DNA from 2 places in the Novosphingobium sp. GW821-FHT09E05 genome. Region 2 is predicted to be linked to the other one. Evidence: riboswitches for the same ligand, from Rfam matches in the RefSeq annotation. Region 2 holds a riboswitch; the other holds the start of a gene.
What was found. A riboswitch is a leader RNA that binds a small molecule or an ion and turns the genes downstream of it on or off. The one in region 2 is predicted to bind thiamine pyrophosphate.

Region 1: linked by a shared signal. The riboswitch ahead of AC07M9_RS09760 (TonB-dependent receptor) and the one ahead of thiC (phosphomethylpyrimidine synthase ThiC) in region 2 are both predicted to bind thiamine pyrophosphate.

What each region holds. Positions count from the first base shown of each region.
Region 1 is NZ_JBWKOQ010000001.1:2,076,137-2,084,626, reverse strand. Features, by position in the region: gene AC07M9_RS09785 (extracellular catalytic domain type 1 short-chain-length polyhydroxyalkanoate depolymerase) at 1-759, opposite strand, end outside; gene AC07M9_RS09780 (TIGR03557 family F420-dependent LLM class oxidoreductase) at 971-1,927, shown strand; gene AC07M9_RS09775 (hypothetical protein) at 1,947-2,354, opposite strand; gene AC07M9_RS09770 (cupin domain-containing protein) at 2,427-2,753, opposite strand; gene AC07M9_RS09765 (DUF2490 domain-containing protein) at 2,832-3,548, opposite strand; TPP riboswitch at 3,702-3,811, shown strand; gene AC07M9_RS09760 (TonB-dependent receptor) at 3,849-6,140, shown strand; gene AC07M9_RS09755 (phosphotransferase enzyme family protein) at 6,143-7,273, shown strand; gene pnuC (nicotinamide riboside transporter PnuC) at 7,273-7,821, shown strand; tRNA gene AC07M9_RS09745 (tRNA-Ser) at 7,964-8,055, opposite strand; gene AC07M9_RS09740 (DUF1134 domain-containing protein) at 8,325-8,490, shown strand, end outside.
Region 2 is NZ_JBWKOQ010000002.1:187,557-196,046, forward strand. Features, by position in the region: gene AC07M9_RS12740 (AbrB/MazE/SpoVT family DNA-binding domain-containing protein) at 1-207, opposite strand, end outside; gene AC07M9_RS12745 (DUF72 domain-containing protein) at 239-994, opposite strand; gene AC07M9_RS12750 (hypothetical protein) at 991-1,284, opposite strand; gene thiC (phosphomethylpyrimidine synthase ThiC) at 1,473-3,347, opposite strand; TPP riboswitch at 3,406-3,531, opposite strand; gene AC07M9_RS12760 (SOS response-associated peptidase family protein) at 3,574-4,206, shown strand; gene AC07M9_RS12765 (uracil-DNA glycosylase family protein) at 4,392-4,979, shown strand; gene AC07M9_RS12770 (MipA/OmpV family protein) at 4,986-5,840, opposite strand; gene AC07M9_RS12775 (DUF2585 family protein) at 5,937-6,530, opposite strand; gene AC07M9_RS12780 (GNAT family N-acetyltransferase) at 6,535-7,089, opposite strand; gene crtY (lycopene beta-cyclase CrtY) at 7,161-8,399, shown strand; gene AC07M9_RS12790 (phytoene desaturase) at 8,396-8,490, shown strand, end outside.

The DNA of each region.
Region 1 (8,490 bases), on a different contig from region 2:
CTCGGCATGGGTGGGCGCCGCGTCCACGCCGTGCAGCCCGCGCCACTGGTCGACGATGGCCTGCGCATTGCCATGGCTCACGGTCGCGTCGGCGGTGCCATGCCAGACCGACACGGTGGGCCACGGCCCCCGGTGCTCCGACGCACCGCGTACCAGCGCCGACAGCGCGGAGCCGCCGGGGATGCCGTGCCCGCGCATACGGTCGAACGCCTGCGGCACCGTATCGGCGCAGCCGTAGGGCAGCCCGGCGATGATCGCGCCGCCGGCGAAGACTTCGGGGTAGGCCGCGAGCATCACCGAAGTCATCGCGCCGCCCGCCGACAGGCCGGTCACCAACACGCGCGCCGGATCTATCGCCTGCCGGTCGATGACCGCGGCGATCATCTGCCGGATCGACAGCGCTTCACCCACGCCGCGCCGATTGTCCTCGCGGGAGAACCAGTTGAAGCACAGGTTGGGATTGTTCTGGCGATGCTGCTCGGGGAACAGCACCGCGAAGCCGTGCCGATCGGCCATTTGCGACCACCCCGATCCGATGTCGTATCCGCCGGCGGTCTGGGTGCACCCATGCAGGACCACGACGAGGGGCGCAGCCTTTCCGAGCGACTGCGGAACGTGGACGTATGCGGTCAGCGCGCCCGGATTGGAGCCGAAGTCGGTCAGTCGTTCCAGCCGGCCGCTGCCTGCCGGCGCCGCGCTCATGGCTCCAGCGGCGCGCAGGGCGGCAAGCCGGGTGATCGTGTCCGAAATCGTCCGCATGCCATTTCCTCGCTGAAGGACGCCGGCTCGGCGTCGACGGGCTTATTTATGCTGCACTGCACAATAAGTGGGGAGCACGCGCCGGGCTGCAAGGCCGGCCGGGAAAAAGCATGGTGCGGGGCCTGCGTGCGCCGAGCTGCGGCGCCTTGTTTGCTCGCTAAGTGTTCCTTGTCTGGGCGCTATTGTCAGCGCGGAACGGGAGACGGCGGCGATGACGCAGTTCGGGTACAAGCTGATGACCGAGGAACATGGCCCCAAGGCGCTGGTGCGCAATGCCGTGGCGGCGGAAAAGGCGGGCTTCGAATTCGTGTCGATCTCCGACCATTTTCACCCGTGGCTCGAAGCGCAGGGCCATGCGCCTTTCGCCTGGAGCGTGCTGGGCGCCATCGCCCACGCCACGACCCGTATCGGCATCACGACCGGCCTGACCTGTCCGATCATCCGCTATCACCCGGCGATCATTGCCCAGGCCGCCGCCACCGTCGCGATCATGAGCGACAACCGCTTCAGCCTCGCGGTAGGGGCGGGCGAGCGCCTGAACGAACATGTGACCGGGGCGCTGTGGCCCTCGACCCCTGTCCGGCACGAGATGCTCGGCGAGGCGATCGAGCTGATGCGCATGCTCTGGGACGGCGAGCTGCACAGTTTCGAAGGCGCTTTCTTCGACCTCGACCATGCGCAGCTCTACGACGCGCCCGAACAGCCGATCACCGTGACGGTGGGCGTAAGCGGGCCGAAATCCGTGGCGCTGGCGGCCGAGCACGGCGACGGGATCATGGCGACCAGCCCCGAGGCAGACCTGATAGCCGAATTCACGGCGAAGAAGGGCGCGCCCGGCCCGGCTTACGGCGAGTGCACGCTGGCGTGGGCGGCAAGCGCGGAGGAAGGCCTGCGCAACGCCCACGAACGCTTCCGTTTCAGCGCATTCGACTGGTCCGTGAACAGCGAACTGCGGGACGTGGCCGGCTTCGAGGCGGCATCGAAATACGTTCGGCCCGAGGACCTGAAGGATTCGATGCCCGCCGGGCCCGATCCGCAGGTCCACCTCGCTGCGATCCGGGAGTGGACCAAGGCGGGTTTCGATCACGTGGTGCTGACATGCCCCGGCGACGATCAGGAGGGCTTCATCCGCTTCTGCGAGAGCGAACTTCTGCCCAAGCTGCGTTAGCGTGGAAGCCGCCTGGCATTCATCGCGAAGTCGCTGCTCGCAAGGCGGCGGATTCGGCAAGGCAGTGTTCGACTTCCTCGTGCAGCGCGGAAAGCTCTCCGCAATAGCCGGCGAGGCGAGCGGGCCCCAGTTCGTCGGCGTTGGCCCGCCCATGTGCGATCAGGCCCTCGATCGTCGCGCGTACTTCGGTGCCGGGCAGCCTGGCAAGCAGCCGGGCCAGCAGGTCGCGATGCCCGAAATGAGCGCCTTCGCAAACAAGCGCGGCCGTCTCCAGATTGGCGAGGCGATTTTCGACGGAACGGGGCAATGCGATGACCTTTTGGGCGCGAATTACGGAACTTCGGCGCCCATACAATCGATTGTATATGAAGTCTTCCTGTTTTTGACGAACAGCGGTAAGTCGTGCGGGAATTTCGGCGTCCGCCACGGCATTCTGCCAAAATAGTCGGGATTACCGTATACAAGTGAGCGCGCCAGGCCGGTTTACTTGCGGGCTGCTTCAGTGTTCTGCGATGTGAATGGCAAGCCAGATAGTCGGATCGGCGGTATGGGTGACGCGGTGCGCCACGCCGGCCGGGATCAGCAGGTGCTCGCCCGCCCGCAATGTGTGCATGCCCGAACCTTCCAGATAAAGCTCGGCCGTGCCCGCCAGGATCAGCACCCACTCTTCCCAGTCCTGAACATAGGGCTGGTCCGGCGGCGTCGTGTGGCCATGCGACACGATGCGTTCGATGCGCACGCCGGGGCGGCGCAGCAGGTCCTGGAACAGCTCGTCATCCGCCGGGCCGTGATCGACCCGCAGCAGGTTGGTGGGGGCGACGGTCATCTCGTGATCGGGCGAGGGGCACATGCGGGCACTATGGCGCCGGCGGCTGCGCGATGGAAGCCCTCCGTCAGCCCATGGTCAATGGCGATAGAACAGCGTGACCGCGGCAACATGGTTCATCCGTGTGCGGCCCCTCGTCTGGTCGATGGTCTGGTTGAGATAGCCCAGCTCCAGTGTCGAAGGCCCGTTGAGCCCCACTTCCGCGCCGATGAAGCTGCGCAACTGGTCGAAGCCGCTGCGTGCGCCCCAGTCGGTGTCGTTCAGCGCCGCGAAGCCCTCCGCGTAGACCAGCGCGTTCATTGCATCGCTGCCAGGGCGCAGCGGATGCTCGTAGCGCAGCATCTCGCGCAGCCGCCAGCCGATGTCGCGGCCGTCCGAGCGCCAGCGCTGCTCCAGCCGGGTGCGGGAAGACAGTTCGCCACCCAGTGGCTTGCCCAGCGTGAGGGTGAGCTGCTGGAAAGTGCGCTCCTCGTTGATGTCGTGCCCACCGTCGACCGGCGTGACGACGTGCGCATAGCCCTGGTACAGCGTGGCGCTGCTTGAGAGCTTCCAGCCGACGGCGCCGCGCAGCAGCAGGGCATCGAGCCGCGAGACGGCGTCGCCCACGCGCGGCTGCAACTCCGCGAAGTACACCGCGTCGCCGGAAATCAGGCCCATCGCGGTGAGGTTCACCCAGGCCTGCTCGTCCTGGCTGGTCTCGGCCTGCGCGGGCGTCCCTAGGCCAAGAACGGCGGCGGCAAGGACGGCGATGGCGCGGCGGGTGGGAGCGGCGTGGTGCATGGAATTCCTGGGCATGGAGTGGAGGTCCGCAGCGGTATGGCTCGTCGGTGTCTGCTCCGTTTCCGAACGGTCAGGTCTTGTGTCGCAATCGCCCGGCTGAAATCTCCGTCGCTCCTGATGCGTTGCGTTCGATTACGCTTCCCACCGAGCCTCGGACCGCCTAGAGGCGCGCTATCCCCGGGGGGCCGCTTATGCGTGGCTGAGAGGTGGTCTGCAGACCACGACCCGCTGAACCTGATCCGGTTGATACCGGCGTAGGGAGGGCCGGCGGCAGTTTTTTCCGTTGTCCCTCCAAATGGAGTGGACGAGAAAACGATGGCGGGTGGTTTCAGGTTTTTGAGCGGGGCCGCGCTGGCGTTCCCGGCTTTGCTTTTCGCTTCTGCGGCCACGGCCGCGGACGATGACGCCGACCGGGCGGACATCCAGGTCATCGGCCATCCCGATCCCGAAGGGCTGCTGCCCGACCAGACCGCGCCCAAGGCGATCAGTGCCATCTCGTCCGACTTCATCGTCAAGCAGGCGCCGACGCTGAACGCCTTCCAGCTCGTCAACCTGCTGCCGGGCGCCAATGTCTCGTCGAGCGACCCCTATGGGCTGTCGGCCAGTTCGAGCCTGACGCTGCGCGGGCTTGGGCAGGACCAGATCGGCGTGCTCATGGAAGGCGCTCCGCAGAACGACATCGGCTATTATTACGCCTATCCTTCGCAGTTCGCCGATGCCGAGAACGTCCGGCAGGTGGCGCTGGCGCAGGGATCCGCCGACATCGACGCTCCGGTCGTTGCGGCTGCCGGCGGCCTCCTGTCGCTGACGCTGGATGATCCCAAGGCGGAACCCGGCGCGCTCGTCAATCTCTCGGCCGGCTCGTACGACGAGCGGCGCGTGTTCGTCCGCTTCGACAGCGGTGCGATCGGGTCGAGCGGGCTCAAGGCCTTCGTGTCCTATTCGAACAATCGTGCGGACAACTGGCGCGGCGCCGGCTTCGACAAGCGCCAGCACGTCGACGCCAAGCTGCTCGGCGAGTGGGGGGAGGGGAACCGCGCCAGCATCGCGCTGTCCTTCAACGACGCGAGCACGTCGACCTATCCCAGCCCGACGCTGTCGGACTGGCAGGCCAACGGGCGCGGCTTCAACCATGATGAGCACTACAGCGACGGCAACACGAACTACTGGCGGCTCTACCGCGCCCCGTTCCGCAACTTCTACGTCGCCGCGCCGCTTCACCTGAAGCTCGGCGACAGGCTGACGTTCGACAGCACCGCCTATGCTCAGTTCGGGCATGGCAATGCGCCTTACGGTACGCAGCTGACCGAAACCGGCAACTATCTCGGCAATGAGGAGCTGGGGGAGCCGGTTTCGCTGCCGGGCTCGGTGGATGGGCTGGCGACGGTGCTCGGCAACTGGACGGGCAAGCAGTTCCGCATCGGCGATGTCGGCAAAGTCACGCTGGAAGCGGGCGCGCACCGCATTACGGCGGGTCTCTGGTTCGACTATGGTACTGATCGCGTTACACAATCCTATACCTCGATTGGTGCGGACGGGCACCCCGTCGACCAGTGGGGGTATCAGGACGATGCGATCAGGACCGCCGACGGCCGCCTGCTCGCCTATGAGAACCAGCGCACGGAGACGGTGACCAAGGGCTTCTTCCTTGCCGATAGCGTCGCATTAGCGCCGCGTTTAGGCGTCGATATCGGCTTCAAGGGCGTGAGCCTGGTGCGCAACGGCACCAACTACCTGCCGGGCCCGCAGTCGGACGTGCACTTCGACAGCTTCGCCGCGCTGCCCCGCGCATCGGTCCATTACCAGCTGGACGAGCGGCAGCAGCTGTTCGCCAACGTCACCACCAACTTCCGCACACCCAACGAGTTCGCGCTCTACGACGCCTATTACGGCGGCGTGCTGGTGTCGCAGGGGACCAATGCGCTCAAGAACGAATATTCGGTCTCCGAGGAGCTGGGCTACCGCTACATCGGCCCGAGCCTGTCCTTCTCGCTGACCGCTTTCCACTACCACTTCCGCAACCGGCAGGTGGCGACGGTGGTCGACAGCGGCGGCGCGCTGGTCAATTCGACGATCAATGCCGGAAGCCAGACTTCCTACGGCCTCGACGGCGAGATCGACTATCGCCCGGCGAAGGGCGTCAGCGTATATGTCTCGGGCGAATACCTGCACGCGCGGCTGGACGACGACCTGCCCATCGGCGGCGACTACCTGCCGACCAGGGGCAAGCACGCGGTGTCCAGCCCCAGCGTCCAGTTCGCGCTCGGCAGCACCTACGACGACGGACGCCTGTTCGGCAGCACCGCGCTCAAATACGTCGGCCGCCAGTATTCGACCTTCATGAACGACGAGAGCATCAAGGCCTATGCCACGCTCGACCTTGCGATCGGCGTGCATCTGGCGGGGCTGATCGACGCGCAGCGGATGGACCTGCGGCTCAACGCGATCAACGTGACGAACCCGCGCGTGCTGTCGGGCGTCTATTCGATAACCGGCAATGCGCAGGATACGGTCGGCCGGGCAGGCACGGTCGTTTCTGGCTCGGCGCCTACCTACTACATCGGCAGCGGGCGCGCTTTCGTCGTGTCCCTGTCGCGCGCCTTCTGACCATGAGCGGCGCGGCGCCCCATCTCGTGCATGGCATGGGCACCGCGCTGGAGCTGCCGACGTGGCCGGCGATCACCCCCGCCGAGGCCGAGGCGATCCTCGGCCGTTTCCCGGCGGCGGGGCACCTCGCCGCGCTGCGCTGGCACTCGCCGCGCCCGTTCTCGGCGGCGGCGCTGGTCGAGACGGGCGAGGGGACGTTCTTCCTCAAGCGCCACCACAAGGCGCTGCGCAGCCCGGCCGCGCTGGCCGAGGAGCATGCCTTCATGGCGCACCTGCGATCCGCCGGACTGACGGTGCCGGAGATCGTGCCGACGGCGGACGGCAGCGGCGCGGTCGCCCGGGGCGACTGGAGCTACGAGCTTCACCGCAGGGGGCAGGGCACCGACCTCTACCGCGACCGCCCGTCCTGGACGCCGTTCCTGACCCATGGCCATGCCCGTGAGGCCGGTGCGGCGCTGGCGCGGCTGCATCTGGCGGCGCAAGGGTTCGACGCACCGGCGCGCGGGCCCCATGCGCTCGTGGCCAGTTTCACGATCCTGCCGTCGAGCGATCCGCTTGCGGCGGCGCAGGCCTATGTGGCGACCCGTCCGGCCCTCGCCGCGTTCCTGGCGGACAAGCCCTGGCGCCAGGAACTCGCCCGGCTGTTCGAAGCGCTGGGCGGCGGGCTGGCCGAACGGTTGGCGCGGCAACCGAGTCTGTGGACGCACAACGACTGGCATCCCTCGAACCTGCTCTGGTCGCCCGGGGGCGGGGTCGAGGCGGTGTTCGATTTCGGCCTGGCGACGCGCACCTGCGCGCTGCACGACCTTGCCACCGCCATCGAGCGGACCGCGATCCCGTGGCTGGAACCGGACAGTGCGCCCGCCGACGCCCGGGCCGCCGTGGCCCTGCTGTCCGGCTACCGGACGGTCCTGCCGCTGACACCGGGCGACATCGAAACCCTCCTGCGCCTCCTGCCGCTGGTCCATGTCGAGTTCGCCCTTTCGGAAACCGATTATTTCGCCGGTGTGCTCGGCGATCCCGATCAGGCGATGCTCGCCTGGCAGGGCTATCTCGTCGATCACGCGGACTGGTTCCTGTCCCCGGCGGGGCAGGATTTCCTCGCGCAGGTTCGAGACGGAGCAAGGGCCTGATGTCGGCACTGGAAATCATCGCCGTCGCCGTCAGCTTCCTCGGCATCTGGCTGACCGCGAAGCGCCGGGTGCTGTGCTGGCCGGTCAGCCTGCTGGCCTGCGCGCTCTACTTCAAGCTGTTCCTCGATGTGCGGCTCTATGCCGACATGGTGCTGCAGGCGCTGTTCGGCGTCGCCATCGTCTACGGCTGGTTCGTCTGGGCGCGGGGCAAGGAGGAGACCGGCACGGTCGTGGTCGAGCCGCTTTCACCCTTGCGGGCATGGAGCGGACTGGCGGCAGGCGCCGTGGGCTCGGCCGCGATCGGCTGGTTCACGAGCCACTATACCGACGCGGCGCTGCCGTGGATGGATGCGACGCTGAGCAGCTTCAGCCTCGTCGCCCAGTACTGGACGGCCCGGCGCCATGCACCGAGCTGGCTGCTGTGGATCGTCGTGGACGTGCTCTACGTCGGGATGTTCGTCGCCAAGGCGTTGTGGCTGACGGCCGGGCTCTACGCGGCGATGGTCGTGCTCGCGGTGATGGGTTACCGCAACTGGCGGCGCGCATAGGCCTTCGCGCAGCTGCGCGAGGGAAGGCGCAGGCGCCGCCGGGTCGAATCGGAAAGCGGCCGTGAACTGGCGCGCGGTTTCTGGTGAGTGGGGCCGGCCGCCTGGCGCGACCCCAAGGATTTCTTCAATCCTAGGGGCGGCATGGCGGAGACGCCGGGATTCGAACCCGGGGTGCCCCCTTAAGGGCACGACGGTTTAGCAAACCGCTGGTTTCAGCCACTCACCCACGTCTCCGGATGCGGCTCAGGCGGGCCCTATAACCAGAGGTATCGGCGGCGGCAAGGGGCGAACAGCCAACAAATGACGATTTCCCCAAACGCCGGGAAAACCAGGCTTTGCCGATTCGGCCCGCCGCAAAACCGACTCGTGTCGTCGCCCGTTCATTGCGAGGTCAGGCGCCATGGATTCTTGTGGGATGGCACCATCTTGGCCGCGCACGGGGCGCGGGGTGGGGGAACCGGCGCAGGCCGGCTCGCAGGTTACACGCCACGAAAGGTCATCTCATGCCTAACCGCAAGCCTACCATCGACGCGGGAGCGAAGGCCGGGCGCCGTCGTTCGCCCATGACCGTGCGCGTGGCCGCCGCGCTGCTCGCGGTCGTCACGCCGCTCGCGCCGGCATTCGGGCAGGTCACGACCGTCGATCCCGACGCCGCCGCGATCGACGGAG
Region 2 (8,490 bases):
GATGTCGCGGTCTTCCCGCATGATTGCCTCCGCCGCCTCCATCTTGGCGGCGAAGTCCGGATCGCCGGCGGTGAGGCGCACGCCGTCGGGCGATTCCGTCAGGTACAGTGTATCGCCAGGCCCGACGCGAAGCAGTGCAAGTATCTCCTTGGGGAGGATGACCCCGGCGGAATTGCCGATCCTGGTGATCTTGAGAGTCGCGTTCATACGGATGTTATAATCCCCGCGCGACCAATGTTCAATCCTCGCCCAGCTTCGCGATGAGGGCCATGGCGGCGGCCGGGGCGCGTTCCTTGGCGCCGTTGATGAAGAAGGCGAAGACCTCGTTCCCGTCCTTTGCCCATTGCCGGACCCTGCCGGCCCAGTGGTCGATCTCGTCGTCGGGGTAGCCCTGCTCCAGCTTGGCCTGCGCGTTCTGGAGGCGGGCATAGACGAACGGAGCGCCGTCCAGCGCCTTCTCGAACGCCGGGTACTTGCGCGAATCGGCGAGGACCACGGCCACGCCCGCTTTCTTGGCGAGGGCGAAGAAGGCGGGATCGTCGAAGCTCTCGTGGCGCGGCTCGATGGCGTGGCGCAGTTTCAGACCCTCGTGGCTGGCGGGCAACAGGGCAAGGAAGGCGCCGATCTCGTCGGGTTCGAATTTCTTGGTGGCGGCGAGCTGCCAGTTGATCGGGCCCAGCTTGTCGCCCAGCTCGACGAGGCCCTGCGCGAGGAAGTTCTCCACGCCCTCACCCGCCTCGGACAGGTCCTTTCGGTTGGTGCAGTAGCGCGAGCCCTTGAGCGCGAACCGGAAGCGCTCGGGCACGGCGTCGCGCCACTTGGCGAAGCTGGCGGGGCTTTGGCGGCGGTAGAAGGTGGCGTTGATCTCGGTGCCGGTCAGGTGCTCGCCGACGTAGGCGAGCTGGCGCGCCTGGGGCAGGCCCTTGGGATAGAAGGTCTGCTGCCAGGGCTCGTAGCTCCAGCCGCCGATGCCGATGTGGACTTTGGCGCTCACGATGTCTTCCTCGACAGGCGTTTACGGTTGGCGGTGACGCGCTTGCGGTAGTGGCTGACCGCCCGCTGCGCGCTCTTTTCCGGGGTCATCAATCCGCCGGTCGCCATCATCGTCGCCAGCTCGGCACCGGCCTGCAGCTTCTCCGACACCATCAGCCGGTTCTCGCGGTCGCTGCCGCGGCCGGTCATCATGTCGGTTGTGCGCATGCCCACGACCATCATCGATTCGGCCCAGAGCCAGTAGCTGTCGTGGGCCAGCTTCATCAGGTCGGTGGTGGAACTGCGCGCCATGAATCGAACCTCCGAAGAGCCTACTGACCAAACCTAACACCCCGCGTCGCCCCCGCGAAAGCGGCGGTCCCGCTTTTTCTTCCCGCGCCGCGTAGAAGAAAGGAAGCGGGGTCCCCGCCTGCGCGGGGGACGACGGCGGTGTTGGTTCAAGCCTCGGGCCCGCGAAAGGCTGCGCGCCGGCGTGCGCTTCAATCGTGCTCGCGGTCTCCTGCCCCCATGTAGAGCTCGCTACCGGTGTCCTTGAACACCTGGGCCATCTCCAGCATCCCCGCTTCCGCCTCCTCGGCGGCAAGGAACTGCGTGCTGGGCTGGTTCTGCTTGGCGGCGAAGTCGCGCACTTCCTGGCTGATCTTCATCGAGCAGAACTTGGGGCCGCACATCGAGCAGAAGTGCGCCGACTTGGCGCCCTCGGCCGGCAGGGTCTGGTCGTGGTACTTCTCCGCCGTGTCGGGATCGAGGCTGAGATTGAACTGGTCGCGCCAACGGAACTCGAAGCGGGCTTTCGAAAGCGCATCGTCGCGGACCTGCGCCGCCGGGTGGCCCTTGGCGAGGTCGGCGGCGTGGGCGGCCAGCTTGTAGGTGACGACGCCGACCTTGACGTCGTCGCGGTCGGGCAGGCCGAGGTGCTCCTTGGGGGTCACGTAGCAGAGCATCGCAGTGCCGTACCAACCGATCTGGGCGGCGCCTATGCCGCTGGTGATGTGGTCGTAACCCGGCGCTATGTCGGTGGTAAGGGGGCCTAATGTGTAGAACGGCGCCTCGCCGCAGGCCTCGAGCTGCTTGTCCATGTTCTCCTTGATCTTGTGCATGGGCACGTGGCCGGGGCCCTCGATCATGACCTGGACGTCCTGCGCCCAGGCGCGCTTGGTGAGTTCGCCCAGGGTGTAGAGTTCGGCGAACTGCGCCTCGTCGTTGGCGTCGTAGATCGAGCCGGGGCGCAGGCCGTCACCAAGCGAATAGGCGACGTCGTAGGCCTTCATGATCTCGGTGATCTCGTCGAAGCGCTCGTAGAGGAAGCTTTCCTTGTGGTGGGCAAGGCACCACTTGGCCATGATCGAGCCGCCGCGGCTGACTATCCCGGTCATGCGCTTGGCGGCGAGCGGCACGTAGGGCAGGCGCACGCCGGCGTGGATGGTGAAGTAGTCCACGCCCTGCTCGGCCTGTTCGATCAGGGTGTCGGCGAAGATATCCCAGGTCAGGTCCTCGGCAATGCCGCCGACTTTCTCGAGTGCTTGGTAGATCGGCACGGTGCCGATCGGCACGGGGCTGTTGCGGATGATCCATTCGCGGGTGTCGTGAATGTTGCGGCCCGTAGAGAGGTCCATGACGGTGTCGGCGCCCCAGCGGATCGACCAGACCATCTTGTCGACCTCGCTCGCCACGTCGGAGGCGACCGCCGAATTGCCGATGTTGGCGTTGATCTTGACCAGGAAGTTGCGGCCGATCGCCATCGGTTCGGCTTCGGGGTGGTTGACGTTGCTGGGGATGATCGCCCGCCCGCGCGCCACTTCGTCGCGCACGAATTCGGCGGTCACGTAGTCGGGGATCGAGGCGCCGAAGCTCTCGCCCGAACGCACGTATTCCTTGAGGCGCGCCCGGCCGAGGTTTTCGCGTTCGGCCACATATTCCATCTCCGGCGTGATGATGCCGCGCCGGGCGTAATGCATCTGCGAGAGGTTCATGCCTGGCTTGGCGCGCAGCGGTCGGCGCAGCGCGGTCGGGAACGGGGGGACGCCGCCCGAACGGTCGGGGCCAAGCTGGCCGTTGTCCTCGGGCCTGACTTCGCGCGGCGCATATTCCTCGACGTCGCCGCGCGCGAGCTGCCAGTCGCGGCGCAGGGGAGCGAGGCCGGCGGAAATATCGATCGTGGCATTGCCATCGGTGTAAGGACCCGAAGTGTCGTACACACGAACCGGTGGCTCGCCGCTCGAGGGTTCGAGGTATATTTCGCGCATGGCGACCAGAACTTGCGGGTTGGCCTGGGCGGGGACGTAGATCTTCCTCGATCCGCGAATGGGGCCGGTGGTGACGCCGATTTCGAGCTTGGAATTGATATCTGCCATGGATGCCTCTCTTCCTTCCATGGACGGAACAAGAGACGGATTACGGGCCCTGGATATGCTTCGGTCCGCGTCCACTCCCTCCGCCCGTATTAACGGGTTCAGGTTCGACGGGTCGTGTGGAGCATACCCACACCTCTCAGCCCAAGGTCCATTCGGACCTTGCTAGGCTCCCCGGGGTGCCGCGATGATAGACGCGTGCAGACCCCCGGTCTAGGGGCAGCGATCTATGCCGATGCTCTATCGCCTGGACGCCGCCGCGCGCGATGTGGCCCGCCTTTTCGGGGCCGAGGCGCGCGACGATCCATGGGCGGGCGGTCACGTCGCGCCGGGCCAGTTCGCGCCTGTCATTACCGCCGGGCGCGAGGCCATGGCCGGGCCGCGCCCACAGGGCCGGGCGCCGCGCCGGATGATCCCGCGCCTCTGGGGCGTACCGCCGCCGCCCTCGGTCCACGATGCCCCGCGCCACGGCATCCTCAGCGTGCGCAACCTCGACAGCCCGTTCTGGATCGGCAACCTGCGCAACAGCGAGTTCCGCTGCCTCGTCCCCGCGACGATGTTCATGGAGTGGGGCCGCCCCTCGCCGACCGATGGCAAGCGCCGCCAGTCGTGGTTCTCCTGTGCGGATCAGCCGGTCTTCGCGATAGCGGCGGTATGGAAAGACAGCGAGATTCCCTCCTTCGCCCTGCTCGCCTGCGAGGCCAACGCCGCGCTCAAGGCGGAGGGACGCGAGACGATGCCGGTGATCCTGCCGCCCGATCCGGCGGCCTGGGCGCTGTGGCTAAACGGCGGGTGGGACCGAGCGAAGGGGCTAGCGGTGCCGTACTCGTCCTCGCTGATGGAAATGCGGCGCCTGGGGTGAGCCGTCGTCCCTCGCTCGGCTGGGGACCGCCGGCAAGGCAGCGCGGGGGCTGGGCCCGGTGCAATCCTGCGGCTGGCTGTCGGGGAAGCCTCTCCTCAAGCATTCCCAGCGGCCCCCGCCTGCACGGCGACGACGACAAGCCGGCCTTGCGCCTGCCATCCGCCGGACCCATCTCGGCCTCTGCCATGGCCACCGCTCTCGACACCCTGCTCGGCGAGATCCGCGCTTGCCGTCTGTGCGAGCACGACCTCGGTTTCGCACCGCGGCCGTTCGTGGCGGCGCAGGCGAGCGCGCGGCTCCTGATCATCGGGCAGGCGCCGGGGAGCAAGGTCCATGCGAGCGGGATCGGCTGGGACGATGACAGCGGCGACCGGCTGCGCGGCTGGCTCGGGCTCGACAAGGCCGCGTTCTACGACACCGCGAAAGTGGCGCAGATGCCCTCGGGTTTCTGCTATCCGGGCAAGGCCAGCGGGGGCGACAAGCCGCCGCGTCCCGAATGCGCGCCGCGCTGGCATCCGCCGGTGCTGGCGCAGCTGCCTCGCCGGAAGTTGACGCTGCTGGTCGGCCTTCATGCGCAGAAGCGCTACTTGCCCAAGGCCTTCGCGCCCAACCTCACGGAAGCGGTGCGGCAGTGGCGCGAAGCACCAGAAGGGCTGTTGCCCCTGCCTCATCCCGCCTGGCGCAGCCGACTGTGGATGGCGAGGAACCCCTGGTTCGAAGCCGAAGTCCTGCCGGACCTGCGCGCACGGGTGCGCGAGGTCCTGGCGGACTAAGCGAAGTCAGAAAGTGTAGGCGATGCCCGCGCCGAAGGCCCACTGGTCCGCATCGCCGCGGATCGACGTGTACGGGCTGTCCTTGGCGTCGTTGAACATGCGCGTGTAGTTGGCGACGCCGAACAGCGCCCAGCCGCCCTTGCGCATGTCGCCTGCGAGCGAATAGCCGGTCAGCAGCGTGAGGCTGCCGCTTTCCCAGCCGCCATCGGCGCCGTAGGTCGGCAGCCCGCTCGACGCGCTCTGGCCCGGAGTGACCGAGTAGTAGTAGCGCGCGAACTTGTCGTCGACGTGGCGGGCGCTGACCGAGAGAATGGTCAGAACCGCCGGGCTCAGCGGCGTAGTGTAGCTGACCATCGGCGAATAGGTCATGCCCGAATAGGCGCCGGCCACGTCCCACTTCACGTCGGTCGTGATGTTGAGCGAATCGTAGTCGTTGAGCAGGCGGTACAGCGAGATGCCCCCGCTGACGCCGACTTCGACCGCGGTATCGAGCTTGCCGGCCGCCTTGACCACGTCGTCCTTGATCTGGTTCTTGCGGTTGAACGAGATCGTTCCCACCGGGCCGAGCGTGAAGCCGAGCTTCGCGTCCTTGGCATCGGGGATGACGTCGATCGCCACGCCGCCGAGGCGCGGGTTCAACTCGATGCCCTCGTACTTGCCGCGCACCAGCGGTACGGGGCTGATCACGTAGTCATCCGAACCGCGATAGCTGGGCACGTAACCCGCGCCGACGCCGAGCGTGACGTGGTTACCGTCGAAGATGTTCTCTTCCGGTGCCGGGGGTGCTTCCTGCGCGAATGCGGGCATGGCGTTGAAGGCGGCGGCGGCCGCTAGCAGCTTGGCGGTCGAACGAAGGCTCATGAAATTCCCCTGGTATATTATCATGCGCGCAACGCACCAAGACGCGTGCGGTTGCGAAGAGTGTCACGCGCGGGCAACAAGGCCCGCATTCGATTGTCAGCCCAGCCCCTGCCAGTCGCGCACCGCGCCAAGCGGCCAGATCAGCATCAGCACGTTGAGAGCGAGGTTGTCGCGGATCATCGCGAGCGTGAACGCCTCGAAGGCCAGCGCGATGACCACGCTCGCCCAGGCCGGAATGCGCGCGGCGACCAGGAAGCCGATCGTCATCCAGCCCACGTCCGACAGTGAATTCAGCACGCTATCGCCGCTGTAACCGTAGCTTATCGTCACTGCGCGGTAACGGTCGATGATGACCGGGGAGTTCTCCAGCACTTCCCACAGGCTCTCGAACAGGACTGCGACCGGCAGCGCCCAGCGCACGGACAGATGCCGCGCGAGGCCCAGGCGGTGCCACAGCAGATGCGCGGCGGCGTAGAACAGCAGTCCGTGGATGACGTGGCTGAAGCTGTACCAGTCGGCGACCTGCTGGCTGTTCTGCGGCGATGCGACTTCGCCTGCCCAGAACCGGACCATCCCGCAAGTGCAGAGCGGGGGACGGCCCATCGCCAGTTCGACGATGAGCAGCACCAGCGCCACCAACCCTGCGACGAGCGCAGCGCGGGCATGCGGCCACAGCGGTGTAAGATACACGGCGTCAGGCGATCGCAGCAGAATCGTCCTCGGGCAAGGTGTCGGCCCCCACGCCGAGGCGGCGCTGCATCAGAAATACGTCCAGCCACTGCCCGTGCTTCCAGCCCGCCGCCGCCAGCGTACCGACGGGGAAGAAGCCGGCGCGGGCATGGAGCACGACCGAGGTCGGCTCGGACGCGGCGATCACGGCGAAGGCCTGGCGGAAGCCGCGCTTCTCGCATTCGAACAGGAGTTCGCTCAGCAGCGCGCTGCCGATGCCGCGCCCGACGCTGTCCTTGCGCACGTAGATCGTCGTCTCGACGCTGTAGCGGTACCCGGCGCGCGGCCCATAGCGATGCGCGAAGCCGAAGCCGAGCACGCGGTCCGCCTCGTCGCGGGTCACGAGGAAGGGGTAGCCGCCGTCGAGCAACTCGCTCAGGCGGCGACGCGATTCGTCCTCGTCCGGAGGGACGGTTTCGAACGTCGCAGTGCTCTCCAGCACGTAGTGTGCGTAGATCTCGGCGATGGCGGCCGCATCGTCCAACGATGCGTCGCAAATGGTCAGTGCCCCTGTCATCATGACCAGCATGCTACAAAGCACACAAGCTGCCAAGTTGCAGCAATCGTTCGCAGCCCCTAAGCGTGGCGAACATGCGGCAATCACCCGGCGATAACTCGAAAAACCACTTTCCCGGTCGGGTCTCCTGCGACCTCGCGATCCTCGGCGGCGGGCTCGCCGGCGGGTTGATCGCGCTCGCCATGGCCGCGCATCGACCCGAACTTTCGGTCATGCTGTTTGAGCAGGGCGAGCGCCTCGGCGGCCGCCACGTGTGGTCGTTCTTCGCGAGCGACGTGGCCGGCAAGGCACAGGCCCTCGTCGAGCCGCTGATCGCCGCGCGCTGGGACGGCTATACCGTCCGCTTTCCCGGAGCGTCCGAACGCCGTCTCGCCACCCCCTACCGCAGCGCCACCAGCGAGCGCCTTGATGCCGCGGTGCGCGCCGCCCTCCCCGCCAACCGCATCGTGACCGGCGCGGAGGTGGCAAGCGCCTCGCCGACACGGGTCACCCTCACCGATGGCCGCACGTTCACCGCCGGCGGCGTGATCGATGCCCGCGGTACACACGGTCTCCCCCACATGGCCGGCGGCTGGCAGAAATTCGTCGGCCACACCCTGCGGCTCGCGGCTCCGCACGGGTTGACCCAGCCGGTTGTGATGGATGCCACCGTCGAACAGCTCGACGGCTACCGCTTCGTCTACTGCCTGCCCTTCTCGGACACCGAGGTCTTCGTGGAAGACACCTACTATTCCGACGCCCCCGCCCTAGACCTTCCGGTCCTGCGCGCGCGCATCGCCGATTACGCGGCCGGCGCAGGCTGGCAGGTCGAGAGCGTGGCCTACGAGGAAACCGGCGTCCTCCCCGTCATCGCGACCGGGAACTTCCCCGCGTTCTGGGCCTTGGGAGGAGACCTCGCCCGCGCCGGCACCCGCGCCGCGCTTTGCCATCCTTTAACATCCTACTCGATTCCCGATGCGGTAAGATTTGCCCTCTACCTCACCACGCTCGACAACCTCTCGGGCGAGAGACTAGGAACGATCAGTCATGACTGGGCCGCACAGCACTGGCGCGAAGGACGCTTTTACCGGATGTTGAGCCGTATGCTTTTCGGCGCCTCGGACGGGCCTGACCGCTGGCGCATGCTGGCGCGCTTCTACACCCTGCCCGAAGCGCTGATCGAACGCTTTTACGCCGGCCGTTCGACCCCGCTCGACATGGCCCGCATCCTCGCGGGCAAGCCGCCGGTGCCGGTCGGCGCGGCGATCGCCAGCCTGGCCGGGCATGGCCGGCCGCTCGCCGACCTCGGCAACATTGGGAACACCACCGCATGAAACGCGCCTGTGTCATCGGCGCCGGCTTCGGCGGCCTCTCGCTCGCCATCCGCCTGCAGAGCGCCGGCATCGCCACCACCCTGATCGAGGC